4 regions of the Pseudonocardia broussonetiae genome follow, and region 4 is predicted to be linked to each of the others. Evidence: predicted binding sites of a transcription regulator. Region 4 holds the regulator's gene; each other region holds the start of a gene.
What was found. The regulator LexA, encoded in region 4, represses DNA repair genes until DNA is damaged. The targets are predictions, from matches to a motif close to CGAACACGTGTTCG.
Positions count from the first base shown of each region.

Region 1: the regulator LexA is predicted to act here: its motif matches at 2,215-2,228, upstream of HOP40_RS11325 (BldC family transcriptional regulator).
Region 2: the regulator LexA is predicted to act here: its motif matches at 2,858-2,871, upstream of ruvC (crossover junction endodeoxyribonuclease RuvC).
Region 3: the regulator LexA is predicted to act here: its motif matches at 2,633-2,646, upstream of uvrA (excinuclease ABC subunit UvrA).

Region 1 covers NZ_CP053564.1:2,286,137-2,291,307, forward strand. The annotation lists gene HOP40_RS11315 (MinD/ParA family ATP-binding protein) at 1-1,612, shown strand, start outside; gene HOP40_RS11320 (hypothetical protein) at 1,658-1,870, opposite strand; gene HOP40_RS11325 (BldC family transcriptional regulator) at 1,941-2,159, opposite strand; gene HOP40_RS11330 (DUF4229 domain-containing protein) at 2,299-2,568, shown strand; gene HOP40_RS11335 (1,4-dihydroxy-2-naphthoate polyprenyltransferase) at 2,608-3,489, opposite strand; gene HOP40_RS11340 (hypothetical protein) at 3,619-5,163, opposite strand.
Region 2 covers NZ_CP053564.1:4,857,987-4,863,157, reverse strand. The annotation lists gene yajC (preprotein translocase subunit YajC) at 25-441, opposite strand; gene ruvB (Holliday junction branch migration DNA helicase RuvB) at 496-1,521, opposite strand; gene ruvA (Holliday junction branch migration protein RuvA) at 1,514-2,113, opposite strand; gene ruvC (crossover junction endodeoxyribonuclease RuvC) at 2,276-2,842, opposite strand; gene HOP40_RS23635 (NAD(P)-dependent alcohol dehydrogenase) at 3,001-4,029, shown strand; gene HOP40_RS23630 (ATP-binding protein) at 4,085-5,171, shown strand, end outside.
Region 3 covers NZ_CP053564.1:5,743,988-5,749,158, reverse strand. The annotation lists gene HOP40_RS27825 (DUF350 domain-containing protein) at 1-258, shown strand, start outside; gene HOP40_RS27820 (polyamine aminopropyltransferase) at 275-1,831, shown strand; gene HOP40_RS27815 (SMI1/KNR4 family protein) at 1,874-2,470, shown strand; gene uvrA (excinuclease ABC subunit UvrA) at 2,749-5,171, shown strand, end outside.
Region 4 covers NZ_CP053564.1:3,527,769-3,532,939, reverse strand. The annotation lists gene HOP40_RS17440 (vitamin B12-dependent ribonucleotide reductase) at 1-1,398, opposite strand, end outside; gene nrdR (transcriptional regulator NrdR) at 1,574-2,053, opposite strand; gene HOP40_RS17430 (hypothetical protein) at 2,213-2,830, opposite strand; gene lexA (transcriptional repressor LexA) at 3,128-3,865, shown strand; gene HOP40_RS17420 (universal stress protein) at 3,843-4,712, opposite strand; gene HOP40_RS17415 (hypothetical protein) at 4,794-5,171, opposite strand, start outside.

The DNA of each region.
Region 1 (5,171 bases), 1.2 Mb from region 4:
GGAGCGTGATTCCGAGGGCGACGGGGACTACCCCGACGGCTCGGTGGGCCGCTATGTCCGCGAGCAGTGGGGCGCCGCCCCGACCCCCCGCAAGACGAGGCCCTACGTGGCGCCGGTGCGGCACCCGGAGCCCGCGGAGGAGCCGGCGCCGGAGCCCGGTGGGGAGGCGCCCGCGGGTGACGCGTCGCTGCCGCTGCGGCCGTCCGCGCCGCCCCCGGCGCCGTCGAGCCGGCTCGACGAGCTGAGCGGGCACGACGACGTCGACGCCTGGGCCGAGCGCGGCCGGGCCGCCGCGCACCGCGCCCCGGCCGCCCCCACCGACGCCCCGCCGCGTCGCGCACCCGACGTGCCGGACCCCCGCACGGCCGACCCGCACCCCGCCCCGGAGCGCGCGGCGGGCCCGCCGCCCCCGCGCCCGCCGCGGCCCCCGTTCGGCGCCGGGCCGTCGGGATCCGTGCCGTCGGGATCGGTGCCGTCGGGATCCGGGCCGTCGGGATCCGTACCGTCGGGAGCCGTGCCGTCGGGATCGGTGCCGCCCGCGTCCGCCCCGGTGCCCGCCCCGTCGGTCAACGGGTCCGCGCCCGCCGACCCCGGTCCGCGCACCCCGCCGCGCGGCGCCCCGCGCTGGACCGACCCGGGCGCCGTCGCCGCCCAGGAGGCCCAGCAGGCGCGCAACCCCGGGCAGCCCGACCTGTCGTCGGCGCGGCTGCTGCGCCCGACCAAGCGGCCGCCGCAGTCGGGCTGGCGCCGGCTCGTCTACGTGCTGTCCGGGCGCCTGTTCAACCCGGGGGAGAGCCCGGCCGACGTGCGGCGCCGCGAGCTCACCGTGCGCATCAACCAGCCGCTGCTGGGCTGCTACAAGATCGGCGTGCTCAGCCTCAAGGGCGGCGTCGGCAAGACCACGATGACGGCCACGCTGGGCGCCACGTTCGCGTCGCTGCGCGGCGACCGCGTGGTGGCCGTCGACGCCAACCCCGACCGCGGCACGCTGAGCCAGAAGATCCCGCTGGAGACCAGCGCCACCGTGCGCAACCTGCTGCGCGACGCCCAGCGCGTCCGCCGCTACACCGACGTGCGGGCCTACACCTCGCAGGGCGCGTCGCGGCTCGAGGTGCTGGCCAGCGAGCAGGACCCGGCGGTGTCGGAGGCGTTCAGCGAGGACGACTACCGGCGCACGGTCAACCTGCTCGAGCACTTCTACAACATCGTGCTCACCGACTGCGGCACCGGACTCATGCACTCGGCCATGTACGGCGTGCTGGGCGTGGCCGACCAGCTGATCATCGTGTCGTCGAGCTCGATCGACGGGGCGCGCAGCGCGTCGGCCACGATGGACTGGCTCGACGCGCACGGCCACGGCGACCTCGTGCGCAACGCGGTGGCCGTGGTGAACAGCGTGAGCCGCTCGTCGGGCGGCGTCGACCTGGACCGGGTGGCGGAGCACTTCGCGGCCCGGTGCCGCGCGGTCGTGCGGATCCCCTTCGACGCGCACCTGCAGGAGGGGGCGGAGGTCGATCTGGACCGGCTGGAGCCGGCCACGAGGCTGGCGCTGCTGGAACTGGCCGCGGCCGTGGCCGACGCGTTCGCGTCGGCCCACAGCAGCGGCTCGTGACTCCTGTCGGGGCTCTCCTCGGGGACTCTCCTCGGGGGGCGCCGGTCAGCCGGCCGGCGGCTCGTCCCGGCGCTTGACGCGCTCGTCGAGCTGACGCAGGAAGTCGGGATCGTCGTCCGGGCCGCTCACGCGCGGGCGGGCCGGGCCGGGAGCGGGACGCTCGCCCTGCGGGAGGGCGTCACCGTTCGCGGTGCCCATCGCCTTCCAGAGCACCAGAGCGATGATCGCCGCGCCGACGAACGCGATGAGAAACAGCATGTGCACCACCTCCGCCGTCGAGGTTAGCGGAGGTGGTGCTACGTCGGGGTGAACCCGTGCGGCCGAGCGCTCAGCCGTGCGCGGGCGGCAGCGTGGCCTCGCTGGTGAGGTCGGCGAGCAGGCCGCGGACCTCGGACTCGCGGAAGCGGCGGTGCCCGCCGGGGGTGCGGATGGAGCCGATGCGGCCCGCGGACGCCCAGCGCGTGACCGTCTTGGGGTCGACGCGGAAGAGCCCGGCGACCTCGCCGGGCGTGAGGAGCCGCTCGTCGCTGCTCGAGGGTGCTGCCATGGTGCGCCTCCAGGTGGTGTCCTGGTCCATCGTGACACTCGGGACCCCGGGTACTCGAACGGTTGTCCGGAGGTAAAGGGCGCCTAAAGGACGAAACGGACGAGTGTCGACCGTCCCGGGCGGGTCGTACGCTGGAGCCATGACGTCTCCCTCGGCCCCGGGCCTCCTGCCCACCGTCGGGCTCTACGCGCTCGCGCGGCTCGGGCTCGTCGCCCTCGTCGCCGTGCTGCTGGTGCTCGCGGGGGTGCCGGTCGTCGTCTCCGTGCTCGTCGCGCTGATCGTCGCGCTGCCGCTGTCGATGGTGCTGTTCCGCGGGCTGCGCTCGCGGCTGGACGCGGCGCTGGCGGAGTCCTCGCGCAGGCGGTCGGTGGAGCGCGAGGCGCTGCGGTCGCGGCTGCGCGGGGAGTGAGCGCAGGGACGTCGAGCCCGGGGCCCGGACGGGTCCGGGCTAGACGAGCGCGGTGACGGCCGCGCCCACCGCCGTGAGCACCGACCACGCGAGCAGGAGCACCCCGGTGGCGCCCAGCACGCGGACGAGCGCGCGCCCGTCGGCACCGCCGAGGACCTGGCGCGCCGGCGGCACCGCGAGCGGCAGGGCCAGCAGCGCGAGCAGCATCGGCCAGCCCCGCAGCCCGGCCAGCGCGGACAGCAGGAACGGGATCGCCACCAGCGCGACGTAGAGCCGGCGGGTGTCGGTGTCGCCCAGCACGACGGCCAGCGTGCGCTTGCCGGCGACGGTGTCGGTCGGGATGTCGCGCAGGTTGTTGGCCACGAGCACGGCGCAGGCGAGCAGTCCGACCCCGACCGCACCGACCACGGCCAGCGGGTTGGGCGGGCCGCTCTGCGTGAGCACGGTGCCGAGCACGGCGACCGGCCCGAAGAACACGAACACGGCGACCTCGCCGAGGCCCGCGTAGCCGTAGGGGCGGGAGCCGCCGGTGTAGAACCAGGCGCCCGCGATGCACAGCGCGCCCACCGCGATCAGCCACCACTGCCGCGACAGCGAGACCAGCGTCAGCCCGGCCAGGCCGGCCACGGCGAAGCAGCCGAACGCCACGGCGCGGACGGTGGTGGCCGCGGCGAGCTTCGAGCCGACGAGGCGCAGCGGGCCGACACGGTCGTCGTCGGTGCCGCGGATGCCGTCGGAGTAGTCGTTGGCGTAGTTGACGCCGACGACCAGGGCGACGGCGACGAGCAGCGCCAGCAGCGCCCGCCCGGGGGCGACGGTGCCGGCCCCCACGGCGACCCCGGTGCCGACCAGGACCGGGGAGACGGCGGTCGGCAGGGTGCGGGGGCGGGCGCCCTGCACCCACTCGCTCAGCGTGGCCACGGGGGAACGCTATCCGGCGGCCCGGGAGCGCGGTCCGGCCGGGAGTGGCGGCGGCTCGGGAGTTGCAGGAAGGCCACCTTGCTCACGGGAATCGTCAGCAAGGTGGCCTTCCTGCAACAGGGGAGCGGGTCAGGAGGGGGTCGCGGGCGTCGCCGTCGCGCCGGCCGAGCTGCCGCGCTCCGCGCTCGCCGCACCCTCGACCACCGCCGGGGCGCCCTCGGGGGCCGGGCCGGGGGTGCCGGTCGGGCCGGGGGCGTCCGACGGGCCGGGGACGTCGGTCGGGACGATCGCGGGGGCCGGGGAGGGTGCGTCGGTCGGGGAGAATGCGTCGGTCGGGGCAGGTGCGTCGGTCGGGGTGGGCGCGCCGGTCGCAGTGGCGGCGTCCGTCGGGGAGGCCGTGTCGGTCGGGCCCGTGATCCCGAGGTCGGTGGCCGCCGCGGCGCCGGACTGCGCCGGTGCGGCGGTGGGGGTGTCGGCGGTGCAGGCGGCGACGTCGTCGGCGTCGCTGACGTCCTGCGCCCCGATGTACTGGTCGGCGCCGATCCGCAGCCACCGGTCCGAGCCCGACGTCGTCGCGCACTCCACCGGCACGGCCGCGCGCTCGGCGGCCACGCCCACGACCTCGGCGGCCGCGTCGGGCGCCGCGAGGACGTCGACCGGGGACTCCGAGCTCACCAGCGACAGGCGGACCGAGCCGGTCCACAGGTAGTCGACGCTGACCCACGCGTTGTCGGTCAGGCCCAGCGCGTCCCAGAACAGGCCGTCGCCGAGGTCGATGCCGGCGGGGTTGGAGGGCGTGCGGCCGTACTGGTCGCGGCCGCCGTTGTAGCCGTCGGTGTGCGCGGCCTGGGCCTGCGGCACGCCCTGCGGGAGGTCCTTCCACTCCTGGCGCTGGTCGGAGGGGTTCCAGTAGTCGTCGCGGGTGTTCCAGGGGCCCACGTCCCACACCGGCGCGAACGCGCAGCGGCCGTTGGGGGCGCACACCTTGACCGAGTAGTCGCTGGTGTTCCGCGGGGCGAGCGCGCGGCGCGAGGGCAGGGCGACGAAGTGGTCGCGCTCGGCGATCACGTGCCCGTTGGCCGTGGTGCCGCCGGCCAGGCCCTCGCGGGTGGCGAAGACGCGGTAGTTGAGGGTCGCGGTCTCGACGACGGCCTCGGTGCGCGCCGCGGCGGGGTGCGCGGTGACCGTGACGCCGCGGACGGCGGGCTCCGCGGCGGGGTCGCCGGTGAGGACGAGGCGGGTCTGCACCTCCGACGTGGGCTCGGGCAGGGTCGCCGTGCCGGTGGTGGGCGTGGTGCCGGTCGTGGGGACCCACTCGGTCCAGCCGCCCGACGCGCGGCGCCCGCGGACGTCGACGGCGGCGGTGCTGCCCTCGGGCAGGTCGCCGTCGACGGCGGTCTCCACGCGGTCGGTGCGCATCCCGAGCGCGTGCGTCGGCAGCGTCAGCAGGCCGGTCGGGACCGGCGTGCCGTCGGAGTCGGCCGGGAGCAGGTGGGTGCCGGCGTGGTCGAGCCGCGCGGTGCCGCCGTCGACGACGACCCCCGCGCTCTCGCCGGCGACCAGGTCGGGGCTCCACACCGACGCCGGGACGGCCTCGGCGGCCGCCGCCGGCGCTGCCGTGCCGAGCGCGAGCGCGCCGACGACGGCCAGCAGGGTGGCGGTGCGCAACCTCATCCGCATGC
Region 2 (5,171 bases), 1.3 Mb from region 4:
CGGGGGGTTCGGCGGGCTCCGGCGTCAGTTCTGGCCGGGGCCGCGCGACTCGGTGTCCCGGACGAGCGACGGGTCCTCGACGCGCGACGTGTCCTTCGTCAACGACGGGGGGGCGTCGTCGGTGCCGGTCGTGAGGGTCCCGTCCTCGGCCGGGGCGGTGCTCGCCGGGGTCTCCTCGGTGGCCACGACCTTCTCGCGGACCGCGGCGCGCACCCACGTGGTGACGACGTCGTCGGCGATCTCGAGGTCGACGGTCTCCTCGTAGGAGACGTCGACGACGGTGGCGCGCAGCCCCGACGTGGTGACGACGATGTCACCGACCTGCAGGTCGGACTGCAGCTGCTGCATCTCCTGCATCTGCCGGCGCTGCTTGCGCCCCGACAGGAAGATCGGGATGAACAGCAGCAGGATGAACAGGGGGAACAGCAGTGAGAGGTCCATGGTCTCCGCATCTCCGCACGTCGTCGGCCGGTCGCTGAGTCTGCCAGCCCGGCCTCAGAACAGCGGCGGAGGGCCACCCGGGACGACGTCGGGCGGGGCGGTCAGGCCCAGGTGGGCCCACGCCGTCGCCGTGGCGACCCGGCCCCTCGGCGTGCGCGCGAGCATCCCGGCGCGCACGAGGTAGGGCTCGCAGACCTCCTCGACGGTACCCGGCTCCTCCCCCACTGCGACCGCCAGCGTCGACACCCCGACCGGCCCGCCGCCGAACGACCGGACCAGCGCGCCGAGCACCGCGCGGTCGAGGCGGTCCAGGCCCAGCTCGTCGACGTCGTAGACGGCCAGGGCGTCGCGGGCGACCGTGCGCGTGACGGTGCCGTCCGCGCGGACCTCGGCGAAGTCGCGGACGCGGCGCAGCAGCCGGTTGGCGATGCGGGGGGTGCCGCGGGAGCGCCCGGCGATCTCGGCGGCGCCGTCGGGGTGCAGGTCGACGCCGAGGATGACCGCGGCGCGCCGCAGCACGAGCTCCAGCTCGGCGGGCTCGTAGAACTCCATGTGCGCGGTGAAGCCGAAGCGGTCGCGCAGCGGGCCGGTGAGCGCCCCGGACCGGGTGGTCGCGCCGACGAGGGTGAACGGGGCGATGTCGAGCGGGATGCTCGTGGCGCCGGGGCCCTTGCCGACGACGACGTCGACGCGGAAGTCCTCCATCGCGAGGTAGAGCATCTCCTCGGCCGGGCGGGCGATGCGGTGGATCTCGTCGATGAACAGGACGTCGCCGGGCGCGAGGTTGGACAGCATCGCGGCGAGGTCGCCCGCCCGCTCCAGCGCGGGCCCGGAGGTGAGGCGGATGGCCGCGCCGAGCTCCTCGGCGACGATCAGCGCGAGGCTCGTCTTGCCCAGGCCGGGCGGGCCGGACAGCAGGATGTGGTCGGGCGGGCTGCCGCGGCGCTGCGCGCCCTGCAGCACCAGCGACAGCTGCTCGCGCACCCGCGGCTGCCCCACGAACTCGGTGAGGTTGCGCGGGCGCAGCGTGGCGTCGACGAGGACGTCCTCCTCGTCCGCGGCGGGCGTCAGCTCACCCACGACGACCCAGGCGGGTCAGTGCGCTGCGCAGCAGCGTCGCGGCGTCGGCGTCGGCGTTCTCGACGGCCGCCGCGGCCACCGCCTCCTCGGCGGGGCGCGGGGTGAAGCCCAGGCCGACCAGGGCCTCCACCACCTCGTCGCGGCGGGTGCCCCCCGCCGCCGGGAGCGTCAGCGCGCTCGCCGTGGCGGGCACGGCCACCACCTTGTCCTTGAGCTCGAGCACCATCCGCTGCGCCACCTTCGGCCCGATGCCGGGCACCCGCGTCAGCACCTTCGTGTCGCCGTCGAGCAGCGCGCGGGTGACGTCGTCGGGGCTCAGCACGGCCAGGGTGGCCAGCGCCAGCCGCGGCCCGATCCCGGCGACGGACTGCAGCAGCCCGAACAGCTCGCGCTGCTCGGCGTCGGCGAACCCGAACAGCGTGAGCGAGTCCTCCCGCACCACCAGCGTGGTCGACAGCCGCGCCTGCTCGCCGCGGCGCAGCCCGGCGAGGGTGTTGGGGGCCGCGACGACGGCCAGCCCCACCCCGCCGACCTCGACGACCGCGTGGTCGAGCGCGATCTCCAGCACCTCACCCCGCACGGACGAGATCACGCACAACCCCTCTCGACGACGAACAACAGTTCGACACGCTACCGACCCCCGGCGGCCGCCCGCGGGAGGCTCGCACACACCGTCCGGTGGTGGCACACAGGTCCGGCCCTGTGTGCGGGCCCCGCGGCCTGTGTGCGAGCCGCCCGGTGGGCCACCGCGGCGCTACCGCGCTGCTCGCGCCGCCGCCGCCAGCCGGGCTCGGTGGGCCTTCGCCAGCTCGTCGCTGCGCACCTTGGCCTGCGCCATCCGGTCGAGCATCGGGGCGCGCCAGCAGTGGCAGATCGCGAGCGCCAGGGCGTCGGCCGCGTCGGCGGGGCGGGGCGCCTCGGCCAGCCCGAGCACCTTCGTCACCATGGTCGTCACCTGCTCCTTGCCCGCCCGCCCCTCGCCGGTGACGGCGGCCTTCACCTCGCTCGGGGTGTGGAACGCGACCGGCAGCCCGGCGCGGGCGGCGAGCAGCGCCACCACCCCGCTGGCCTGCGCGGTGCCCATCACCGTGCGCACGTTGTGCTGGCTGAACACCCGCTCGATCGCCACGACGTCGGGCCCGTAAAGCGCGATCCACCGCTCCACCTCGGCGCCGACGGCGAGCAGCCGCCGCTCCAGCGGCAGGTCCGGCGCGGTGCGCACCACGTCCACGGCGACGGCGCGGACGGACCGCCCGCTCGACCCGTCCACGACGCCCAGGCCGCACCGCGTCAACCCCGGGTCGACCCCCAGCACGCGCACCCGAGCTCCCCTCCGCGAACACCCGTTCGACGCGGAGGCTACCGGCGGACGGGCCCGGGGCCTCGGGGGCACGCCGGGCGCGACCGGACCGCGACCGGTGCGCGACCGGTCGGGGACACGCTCGGCGCGCCCCGCTCCCGACACCGGAGGTCCCGACCATGAAGGCCGTCCGCCTGCACGCCTACTCCGAGTCCCCGCGGCTCGACGAGGTGCCCGAGCCCACCGCGACCGGACCGCACGACGTGGTCGTCCGCGTCGGCGGTGCCGGCCTGTGCCGCACCGACCTGCACATCCGGGACGGCTGGTTCGCGCCGGCCGTGCCCACCGACCTGCCGCTCGTCCTCGGCCACGAGACCACCGGCTGGGTGCACGAGGTCGGTACCGCGGTGGAGAACGTCGCGGTCGGCGACGCCGTCATCTGCCACCCGCAGTCGTCCTGCGGGACGTGCCCGGCCTGCCGCACCGGCGACGACATGCGCTGCGCGCGCGGGCTCGACTTCACCGGCCTCACCCGCGCGGGCGGCTTCGCGGAGCTGATGCGCACGACCGACCGCGCGGTGCTGGCGCTGCCCGCCGGCCTGGAACCGGCGGCCGTCGCCCCGCACGCCGACGCCGGCCTCACCGTGATGCACGCCGTCCGCAAGGCCGTGCCGCTGCTCGGGCCGGGGGCCCGCGTGGTGGTGGTCGGGATCGGCGGGCTCGGGCACATCGCCGTGCAGTGCCTGCGCGCCCTCACCGCCGCCGAGGTGATCGCGGTCGACCCCGATCCGGAGTCGCTGAAGCTGGCCACCGACTGCGGCGCGCACCACGCCGTGCCCGCCGACGGGCGCCACGGCGACCGGGTCGCCGAGCTCACCGGCGGCGCGGGCGCCGAGGCCGTGCTCGACTTCGTCGGCGAGGGGGACGCGGTCGCCTCGTCGCTGGCGATGGTGCGGCCCCGCGGTACCTACTTCGTCGTCGGGTACGGCGGCGAGCTCCGGGTGCCGACCTTCACCCTGGTGCTGCCCGAGATCAGCGTCGTCGGCAACGCCGTCGGCACGCACGACGACCTGCGCGAGCTCGTCGCGCTGGCCGCGGCCGGCGGCGTCGGCATCCGGACCCGCACCTACCCGCTGGAGGCGTTCGCCGACGCGTTCGCCGACCTCGAGCACGGCCGGGTGCACGGCCGCGCGGTGCTGGTGCCGTAGCGCCCGCACGAAACGGCTCCTGGACAGCGGGCGGGGCGGCGCGGACCCTGTGCGGATGCCGGCGGTGGCGCTGCGACTCCTCGGACCGGTCGAGGTGCTCGGCCGGGACGGCGCGGTCCGCCCCGTCGGGCCCAAGGAGCGCTGCCTGCTGGCGGTGCTGGCCGTGCACCACGGCGAGGTCGTCGCCGAGGACCGTCTGGTCGAGGCGCTCTGGGACGGCGCGCCGCCGCGCACGGCGGCGAAGACGCTGCAGAACTACGTGCTGCGCCTGCGCCGGGCGCTCGACGGCGGCGGCGTCACGATCCGCACCCGCGCCCCCGGCTACCTTCTCGAGGTCCCGATCACCGGCGACCGCGGCACCGGCGACCCGGACGCCGACGTCCCCGGCATCGACGCGGCACTCGCCGAGGCGCGGGTCGCGGCCGGACGCCGGGCCCTCGCGCGCGGCGACCACGCGGGCGCGCTCGACGCGCTCGACGGGGCGCTGGCGCTGTGGCGCGGGCCGGGGCTCGAGGAGTTCGCCGACCGGGCGTTCGCGCGCACGGCCGCAGCCCGCCTCGCGGAGCTGCGCGCGTCCGCGGCGGAGGACCGCGCCGCGGCGGTGCTCGCGCTGGGGCGCCACCGCGAGGCGGTGGCCGCGCTGGAGACGATGGTCGCCGACCACCCGCTGCGCGAGCGGGGGTGGGCGCAGCTGATGCTGGCGCTCTACCGCGACGGGCGGCAGGCCGAGGCCCTGGAGACCCACCGCAGGCTGCGCGCCGTGCTGGCCGGGGAGCTCGGTGTCGAGCCCGGTCCCGAGGTGCGCGCGCTGCACGCGGCGGTGCTGGCCCACGACCCGGCGCTGGCTCACTCCCCGGCGCCGGCCCACGACCCCGCGCCTGCGGCGGCGCCCGCGCTGGGCGGCCGCGGGACGTTCGTCGGACGGGAGCGCGAGCTCGGCGCGCTGCGGGCGCACGTGGCCGACGCCGCGGCGGGCCGGGGCGGGGTCGTGCTGCTCCGCGGCGAGCCGGGCATCGGGAAGACGCGGCTGCTCGCCGAGCTCGCGTCCGCCGCGGAGGCCGGGGGCGCGTGCGTGCTGACGGGCCGCTGCCCGGAGGGCGGGGCGCTGCCGTTCCACCCTTTCGCCGAGGCGCTGGGCCGGC
Region 3 (5,171 bases), 2.2 Mb from region 4:
AACCACCTGGCCCTGGCGCTGATCGTGGTCACCGCGATCCTGACCAGCGACGACGCGCTCGGCCAGGGCCTGGTCGACTCGCTGGTCTACGGCCTGCTCGGCGTGGTCCTGCAGGGCGTGGCCCTGCGGCTGCTCGACGCCTTCGTGCCGGGGCACCTGCGCGCGCTGGTCACCGAGACCCGGATGAGCGGCGCCGCCTGGGCCGTCGGGTCGAGCCTGCTCGCGATCGGGGCGGTGAACGCGGCGGCCCTCTCGTGACGGGAGGATCGGGGCCGTGACCGCCCCGCCCGTGCTCGACGTCCCCGCCGACGCCCCGCCGCTCGGGACGCGCCGGGCGCGCCCGCTCCTGCTCGCCGCGGTCGCGGTGTGCGCGGCGTGCGGGCTGGTCTACGAGCTGGTGCTGCTCACCCTGGCCGTGACGCTCGCCGGGGGCGGCATCGCCGTCACCTCGCTCATCGTGGCCGGGTTCGTCGCCGCGCTGGGTGTCGGGGCGCTGGCAGCCAAGCCGCTGCTGCCGCACGCGGCGCCGGCGTTCGTCGCGATCGAGATCGTGCTCGGGGTGGTCGGCGGGCTCTCGGCCACCGCGCTCTACGTCGCCTTCTCCTTCCACGGCACGAGCAGCGCCGTGCTCGTGCTGGCCACGGCCGTGATCGGGGTGCTGGTCGGCGCCGAGGTGCCGCTGCTGATGACGCTGCTCGCGGGCGACGGGCGCTCCGCCGGACGGCTCGTCGCCGACCTCAACGCCGCCGACTACGCCGGTGCGCTGGTCGGCGGGCTGGCCTGGCCGTTCGTGCTGCTGCCGCTGGTCGGGCAGATCCGCGGCTCGGCCGTGACGGGCATGGTCAACCTCGTGGCCGCCGCGGTCGTCGCGGCGTTCGTCCTGCGCGGGCGGCTCGGCGTGCGGGCGCGGGCCGTCGCCACGGCGGCGCTGCTCGTGGCGGCCACCGGGCTCGCCGTGCTGCTGGTCGAGGCCCAGGACATCGTCGAGACCTCGCGCCAGCGGCTCTACGCCGACCCGGTCGTCGTCGACGAGACGTCGGCCTACCAGCAGATCGTGGTCACCGAGCGGGGCGACGACGTGCGCCTCTACCTCGACGGCGACCTGCAGTTCTCCAGCGTCGACGAGCACCGCTACACCGAGGCCCTCGTGCACCCCGTGCTCGCGCGCGATCCGGCGCGGGTGCTCGTGCTCGGCGGCGGCGACGGCCTCGCGGCCCGGGAGCTGCTGCGCCACCCGTCGGTCACCGAGGTGGTGCAGGTCGAGCTGGACCCCGCCGTGCTCGACCTGGGCCGCACCCGCCTGGCCGAGCTCAACGACCACTCCCTCGACGACCCGCGCGTGCGCCTCGTCGTCGACGACGGGTTCCGCTGGCTGCGCGAGGCGCCGCCCGGCACCTTCGACGCCGTGGTCGTCGACCTGCCCGACCCCGACACCCCCGTGCTCGGGCGGCTGTACTCCACGGAGTTCTACGGCCTCGTCGCCCGCGCGCTGACCCCGGGCGGGCAGCTCGTCGTGCAGTCGGGCAGCCCCTACTCGACGCCGCAGGCCTACTGGCGCACGGTGTCGACCGTCGCGGCGGCCGGGCTCGGCGTCACGCCGTACCACGTGCACGTGCCCAGCTTCGGCGACTGGGGCTTCACGCTCGCCGCGCCCGGCGCGGCGCCGCCGCTCGTGCTGTCCCCGCGGGCGCCGGAGCTGCGGTTCCTCGACGAGGCCGGGCTCGCCGCCGCCGCGGTGTTCCCGCGCGACCGCCCGCCCCTGGACCTGGAGCCGTCCACGCTGGACCGGCCGCTGATCGTCGACGACACCCGGGCCGGCTACGTGCGCTGACCTCCCGGGCGGGCTTCCGGCGGGGTGCGCCAGGGTGGGTGAGTGGACGACCTCACCGCCGCCTGGACCGCCTGGACCATGGCGCTCGCCGCCGCCGGGTTCGACGTCGGCCCGCACCTGAACGCACCGGCCGACGCCGGGGCGGTGGCCGCCGCGCAGGAGTCGTCCGGCGTCCGGTTCCCCGCGGAGCTGGTGGCGCTCTACGCGCTCGCCGACGGGCAGGGGCCGTCGCCCGAGGCGCCGCAGGCCTTCCCGCACCACCGCTTCCTGCCCGTCGCGCAGGCCCGCACCGCGTGGGGCGGGTGGGACGACCTGCTGCGGCACGAGGGCCCGTCCGGGACGGCCGCCCACGCCGAGTACGTGACGGTCCGCCCCGGCGACCCGGTCCGGCGCGCCTACTGGCTCGCGGGGTGGTGGCCGCTGGCCGAGGACGGCGGCGGGAACGTGCTGGTCGTCGACACCGACCCGGCGCCCGGCGGGACGGTCGGGCAGGTCGTCGTGGCCGGGCCCGACGAGGACGAGCGCCGCGTCCTCGCCCCTGGTGTGGCGGCGTACCTGCGCGCGCTCGCGGCCGCCGACCTGGAGACCGAGGAGGTCGACGAGGGCGTCGTGTGGTGGGACGCCCGCGGCCTGCGGTGACGGGGCCGTCCGGCGCAGCGGGAGGACCGGTCGCCGTCGCGGACGGCCGTGTGCTCAGGGCCGGGACGGCCGGGCCCTCGGCGTGCGAACGGGACGCGCACCCCGGCTGAGCTGCCGCGATGATGGACGGCGCCGAGCGGACGAGGGCGCGCCGAGCGTGATCGAACGTCTGTGCGATCCTCGTGGCCGGCGCGTGGTTGTCGGTGCCCCTGCTTAGCATGGAGGAACCGGCGCGAGCACCGCCGTCCCGTCCCCTTCCGGACACAGGAGGCCATTCCGTGGCGGATCGTCTGATCGTGCGCGGCGCCCGCGAGCACAACCTGCGCGGCGTCGACCTCGACCTGCCGCGCGACAGCATGGTCGTGTTCACCGGGCTGTCCGGCTCGGGCAAGTCGAGCCTCGCGTTCGACACGATCTTCGCCGAGGGGCAGCGCCGGTACGTCGAGTCGCTCTCGGCCTACGCGCGGCAGTTCCTCGGGCAGATGGACAAGCCGGACGTCGACTTCATCGAGGGGCTCTCGCCCGCGGTGTCGATCGACCAGAAGTCCACCAACCGCAACCCGCGCTCCACCGTCGGCACGATCACCGAGGTCTACGACTACCTGCGCCTGCTCTACGCGCGCGCCGGCGTCCCGCACTGCCCGGTCTGCGGGCACGTGATCGAGAAGCAGACGCCGCAGCAGATCGTCGACCAGGTGCTGGCGATGGAGGAGGGCGCGCGGTTCCAGGTGCTCGCGCCCGTCGTGCGCACCCGCAAGGGCGAGTTCGTCGACCTGTTCGACCAGCTGCAGACGCAGGGCTACTCGCGCGTGCTGGTCGACGGCACGGTGCACCAGCTCACGAACCCGCCGAAGCTGAAGAAGCAGGAGAAGCACGACATCTCCGTCGTGGTCGACCGGCTCTCGGTCAAGGGGTCGGCGAAGCAGCGGCTCACCGACTCGGTGGAGACGGCGCTGCGGCTGGCCGACGGGCTGATCGTGCTGGAGTTCGTCGACCTCCCCGAGGACGACCTGCACCGCGAGGTCCGGTTCTCCGAGCGCATGGCCTGCCCCAACGGGCACACGCTCGCGCTCGACGAGCTGGAGCCGCGCACGTTCTCCTTCAACTCGCCCTACGGCGCGTGCCCGGAGTGCAGCGGCATCGGCATCAAGAAGGAGGTCGACCCGGAGCTCGTCGTGCCCGACCCGGACGCCTCCCTGGCCGCCGGGGCGATCGCGCCGTGGTCCACCGGGCAGTCCGCCGAGTACTTCGGGCGGCTGCTGGAGGGGCTGGCGAGCGCGATCGGGTTCCGGATGGACACGCCGTGGCGCAAGCTGTCGGCCGCCGAGCAGAAGGCCGTGCTGCACGGCAGCGACGACCAGGTGCACGTCCGCTACCGCAACCGCTACGGCCGCGAGCGCTCGTACTACGCCAGCTACGAGGGCGTCATCCCGTTCCTGGAGCGCCGGCTCGACCAGACGGAGTCCGACTCGCAGCGCGAGCGCTACGAGGGCTACATGCGCGACGTGCCGTGCCCGGTCTGCAAGGGCGCGCGGCTGCGACCCGAGGTCCTCGCCGTCACGCTCACCCACCGCGACCAGGGCGAGCGGTCGATCGCCGAGATCTCGGCGATGTCGGTGGCCGAGTGCTCGGAGTTCCTCGACGGGATGGTGCTCGACCGCAGGCAGACGGTCATCGCAGGCTCCATCCTCAAGGAGGTGCAGGCGCGCCTGGGCTTCCTGCTCGACGTCGGCCTGCACTACCTCTCGCTCTCGCGCGCGGCCGGCTCGCTGTCCGGCGGCGAGGCGCAGCGCATCCGGCTGGCCACGCAGATCGGCTCGGGCCTGGTCGGCGTGCTCTACGTCCTCGACGAGCCGTCGATCGGGCTGCACCAGCGCGACAACCGCCGGCTCATCCAGACGCTGGTCCGGCTGCGCGACCTGGGCAACACGCTGATCGTCGTCGAGCACGACGAGGACACCATCCGGGCGTCCGACTGGGCCGTCGACATCGGCCCGGGCGCGGGCGAGCACGGCGGGCACATCGTCTACAGCGGCCCCGTCGACGGGCTGGAGTCCCACGACACCTCGCTCACCGGCGCCTACCTGTCCGGGCGGCGGTCCATCCCGGTGCCGGCGGAGCGGCGCACGCCCGACCCGGAGCGCAAGCTCACGATCGTCGGCGCGCGTGAGCACAACCTGCGCGGCATCGACGTCGACATCCCGCTCGGCTGCCTCGTCTCGATCACCGGGGTGTCCGGCTCGGGCAAGTCGACGCTGATCAACGACATCCTCGCCACGGTGCTGGCCAACAAGCTCAACGGCGCCCGCCAGGTGCCGGGCCGGCACACCCGCATCACCGGGCTCGACGAGCTCGACAAGCTGGTGCGCGTCGACCAGAGCCCGATCGGCCGCACCCCGCGCTCCAACCCGGCCACCTACACCGGCGTGTGGGACCAGGTGCGCAAGCTTTTCGCCTCCACCACCGAGGCCAAGGTGCGCGGCTACCAGCCCGGGCGGTTCTCGTTCAACGTCAAGGGCGGGCGCTGCGAGGCGTGCTCCGGCGACGGCACGATCAAGATCGAGATGAACTTCCTGCCCGACGTCTACGTGCCGTGCGAGGTCTGCAAGGGCGCGCGCTACAACCGCGAGACGCTCGAGGTGCACTACAAAGGCAAGACCGTCGCCGACGTGCTCGACATGCCGATCGAGGAGGGCGCCGA
Region 4 (5,171 bases):
GGTGATGGCCGCGGCCAGCGAGCGGCCGCCCTCGGAGTCGTAGGCGTGGCCGGTGGCCATCAGCAGCGCGCCGAGGTTGGCGTAGCCGATGCCGAGCTGGCGGAAGGCGCGGGTGGTCTCGCCGATCGGCTCGGTCGGGAAGTCGGCGAAGCAGATGGAGATGTCCATCGCCGTGATGATGAGCTCGACCGACCTCTGGAACCGGACGGCGTCGAACCGGCCGTCGTCGCCCAGGAACGTGAGCAGGTTCAGCGAGGCGAGGTTGCAGCTCGAGTTGTCGAGGTGCATGTACTCCGAACACGGGTTGGACGCGGTGATCCGGCCCGATTCCGGAGTGGTGTGCCAGTCGTTGATGGTGCCGTCGTACTGGATACCGGGATCGGCGCACGCCCAGGCGGCCTCGGCGATTCCGCGGAACAGGTTCTTCGCGTCGACGGATTCGATGACCTCACCGGTCATCCGCGCGCGCAGGCCGAACTGCGAACCCGATTCGACGGCGCGCATGAACTCGTCGGTGACGCGGACGGAGTTGTTGGCGTTCTGGTACTGCACCGAGGTGATGTCGGCGCCGCCGAGGTCCATGTCGAAGCCGGCGTCGCGCAGCACGCGGACCTTGGCCTCCTCCTTGGCCTTGGTCTGGACGAACTCCTCGATGTCGGGGTGGTCGACGTCGAGGACGACCATCTTCGCCGCGCGCCGCGTGGCGCCGCCGGACTTGATGGTGCCCGCGCTGGCGTCGGCGCCCCGCATGAACGAGACCGGGCCCGACGCGGTGCCGCCCGAGGACAGCAGCTCCTTCGAGCTGCGGATCCGGGAGAGGTTCAGGCCCGCGCCCGAGCCGCCCTTGAAGATCAGCCCCTCCTCGCGGTACCAGTTGAGGATCGACTCCATCTCGTCGTCGACGGCGAGGATGAAGCAGGCGCTGACCTGCTGCGGGGAGCTCGTGCCGACGTTGAACCAGACCGGGGAGTTGAAGCTGAACACCTGGTGCAGCAGCATCCAGGTGAGCTCGTGGGCGAAGACCTCGGCGTCGGCGTCGGTGGCGAAGTAGCCGTTCTCCAGGCCCGAGCGGTGGTACACCCCGACCACGCGGTCGATGAGCTGGCGCAGGCTCGACTCGCGCTCCGGGGAGCCGACGGCCCCGCGGAAGTACTTGCTGGTGACGATGTTGGTGGCGTTCACCGACCAGCTGCTCGGGAACTCGACGCCGCGCTGCTCGAAGTTGACCGTGCCGTCGCGCCAGTTGGTCATGACGACGTCGCGGCGCTCCCACGTGACCTCGTCGTAGGGGTGCACGCCTGCGGTGGTGTGGATCCGCTCGATCGTGAGGCCCGCTGGGCGGGACGAGCGCGAGGCCTTCTTCCCGCGTCCGGACGTGGTGCCGACGGTCTCGGTCATGGGTGTTCCCTCTCCTGCGCGCACGACGGACGGGGTCCGGGCGCGCCAAGTACGGCATGGGTGTCGGGGCGTGGCGGTCGAGCTGCGCGCTGTCGTAGAGACAACGGCACGGGGTGCGGTGACGGCGCGGCGATGCGTCGGGCGGCCGCGTGCGGCCGCCGATCGGACGGGTCGGTCAGGTGGGCGCGGCGCGGGCTGGTGTGTCGCGCGCCGGCGTGTCGCGCAGGTCGGCGATCTCCTTCTCGAAGTCCTCGATCGAGGAGAAGGAGCGGTAGACGCTCGCGAACCGGAGGTAGGCGACCTCGTCGAGCTCGCGGAGCGGCCCGAGGATGGCCAGGCCGACCTCGTGGCTGGGGATCTCGGCGGTGCCGCCCGCGCGGACGGCCTCCTCGACGCGGGCCGCGAGCTGGGCCAGCGCGTCCTCGTCGACGGGACGGCCCTGGCAGGCCCGGCGGACACCGCTGACGACCTTGTCGCGGCTGAAGGGCTCCGTGACCCCGCTGCGCTTGACGACGGCCAGCACCGCCTCCTCGACGGTGGTGAACCGGCGCCCGCAGGAGGCGCAGGAGCGCCGACGGCGGGTGGCGACCCCGTCGTCGACCTCACGGGAATCGATGACCCGGCAGTCGGAGTGACGGCAGAAAGGGCAGCGCACGAACACCACCTCCGACGAGCCGGAACCCCATCCCTGGGCTAACGACGTCCATGTAACCACAACATGTAGGGGCGGCAAAACCGGGGAGGCACTATCCGTGCCCCATGTCGTCCGAACGGGAACGCGGCCGCGACGGCGCCCGGCGCCGCGCGCGGAGCGTCAGTCGCCGACGGCCCCCGTCACCTGCAGGGACGGCGGCACCACCGCTGTGGGGGACGTGCTCGTCACCTCCGCGGGACGGTCGGTGTGCCGGGCTGCCGCGGCGACGTCGGCCAGCAGCCCCAGCAGGACGACGACCGCGGCCGACAGCAGCGCCATGCCGATCGTCGCCACCACCCGCCGGCGGCGCAGGACCTCCGGCGGGAGCACCGGGACCGTGCGCAGCAGGACGCGCTCGCCGCGGCGGCCGGGCTCGCCGACCCACCGCTCGTCGGCCCACCGCTCCCCCGTCCGCTGCTCCCCCGGCCGGTGCTCCCCGGGCCGCTGGTCGCCGGGCCGCTGCGGGCGCGGCGGCTGCACCGGGCGCGCGGCCGTGGCCACCACCCGCGGGCGGACCGGGCGCGGCCCGTGGGCCCGCCCGCGGCGCGGCACCGCCCGCGCCGGGCGCACCGCGGCCTGCGGGGCCTGCGGGGCCTGCGCGGCCTGCTGGGCCTGCTGAGTCTGGGCGGCCTGCGCGGCCGCGGAGCGCGCGGCCGCCCGCGGCGCCGCCGGGTGCGGTGCCACCGGGTGCAGTGCCGTGCCGCCCCGCCGCATTCCGTCCTCGATCTGATCGTGCACCGGACTCCACCTTCCGCTCGGACCCGCTCGTGCCGTTCGCCGTTCCGTTCCTGGTGGCCGTTCGAACGACGAACAGGTGTTCGAACGAGCTCTCCGCGATGTGTACCACCCACCACCGACAGAATCGAGGAATCGGGGCGTGTCGTTCGAACATGTGTTTGGCGGGAGCCGGGATCGGGGCTACGGTCGTGGTCACGACGGCGGAACCGGTGCGCGCGAGCGCGCCCGTCCGCCACGGCACGAACGGTTCCCGGACACTCCGGGAACCGCGCGGAATCGACGAGGAGGCGCGAGCACATGGCACGGGACGAGCCCGGCCGGACGGGTGGCGACGACGAGGGGGTGCGCCCCGGGCCCACCGCCCAGGTGAGCACGTTCCCCGACCCCGCGAGCGCCCCCGTCGGCCTCACTCCCCGCCAGCGCAAGGTGCTGGAGGTCATCCGCGACTGGGTGGAGCGCCACGGCTACCCGCCGAGCGTGCGCGAGATCGGCGACGCCGTCGGCCTGACGTCGACGTCGTCGGTGCACCACCAGCTCCGCACGCTGGAGCGCAAGGGCTACCTGCGGCGCGACCCCAACCGCACGCGCGCGGTCGACGTCCGCCCGCCCGACGACCAGCCCGAGGCGCCGCCGTCGGAGTCCGGCGTCGTCGAGCGGCCGGCGCCCGCGTTCGTCCCGCTCCTGGGCACGATCGCCGCCGGTGGGCCGATCCTGGCCGAGCAGGCGGTGGAGAGCGTCTTCCCGCTGCCCCGCGAGATCGTCGGCGAGGGCACGCTGTTCCTGCTGCGGGTCCGCGGTGACTCGATGGTCGAGGCGGCCATCACCGACGGCGACTGGGTCGTCGTGCGTCAGCAGCCCGTCGCCGAGAACGGCGAGATCGTGGCCGCGATGATCGACGGGGAGGCCACCGTCAAGACGTTCACCCGCCGCGACGGGCACGTCTGGCTGATGCCGGCCAACGCCGCCTACGACCCGATCCCCGGCGACGACGCCACCGTGCTCGGGCGCGTCGTCACGGTGCTGCGCCGCCTCTGATGCCACCTCCGGCACCGGCGTGGTCCGGACCGGGCACCACGATCACCGGGTAGCGGGCGGTGCGCACCAGCACCCCCGCCACCCCGCCGAGCAGCAGGCGCTGCATGAACCGGTAGCCGCGCGACCCGACCACCAGCACGTCGGTGCGGTCGGGCAGCGCGGCGAGGGTGGCGGCCACCGGTCCGACCACGACGTCGCTCAGGGCGTCGATCTCCACGGGCAGCGACGCGATGCCCTTGTGCGCGAGCGCCTGCGCGGCGGGCACGCCGTCGTCGTCCTCGGCCACGGTCACGACCCGCACCGCGGCCCCGGTCCGCCCGGCCAGGTGCACGGCCACGGTCATCGCCCGGTCGGCCTCCGCGCTGCCGTCGTAGGCCACCGCCACCACGGTCATCGTCCCCGTGCCGGTGTGCCGGTACCCCCGCGGGGCGATCGCCACCGGGCAGCGCGCGAGCGGCAGCAGCCGCTGCACCGTCCGGCCCGGCGCGAGGCGGCCCAGCAGCCCGTGGCCGGTGGAGCCCACCACGAGCACGGCCGCGCCCACGTCGTCGGCGTGGTCGGCCAGCACGTCGGCCACCGAGCCCGGTGTGAGCGCGGTGAACTGCGGTTCGGCGTCGCCCCAGCCGTCGCCGATGATCTCCCGCGCCCGCCGGAACCGGCCGGCGGCGACCGCGCGGGCCTTCTCCCGCCACCGCGGGTCGCGGGCGACGACGGCGAGGCCGCGGGCATCGACCGGGTACACCGTGGCGACCACCGCGCTCAGCCCCGTGAGCCGGGCCAGCTGCGCGCCCAGGACGAGCGCGTCGTGCCCGCCCGGCGTGTCCTCGTAACCGGTGACGATCGGCACCGCGCCCCCCTCCGACCGTGATCACGGTATCCGCGGGTGCGGCGGGTCCGGTTACGCGCGTGCTACGGCGCCCGCTCGTCCTCAGCGCCGCCGCGCGCGCAGCGACAGGGCCGCGGCGAGCAGGACGAGCACGCCGATCGTCACGCCGCCGCCGATCAGCGCGGGCAGCCACTCCGGCGCGGGTGGCTCCGCCGGGGCGGCGGGCTCCACCGCGGGCGGGGTGAACGGCTCCGCGGCGAGGGCGGCGGCCCCGGGCACGGCCCGCAGCTCGCCGGGCTCCCCGCCGCGCGTCTCGGAGCCCGAGAGCAGGGTGCCGTCGGGCTCGAACGCCACGGCCTCGCCCTGCGGCTCGCCGGGCAGCGGCACGCGGGCCGGCTCCGCCGCGAGCGCGGCGGCGAGGTCCCCGTCGGGCACCGGGAAGAGCCAGGCGTCGGTGTAGGTCCGCAGCGCGACGACCCG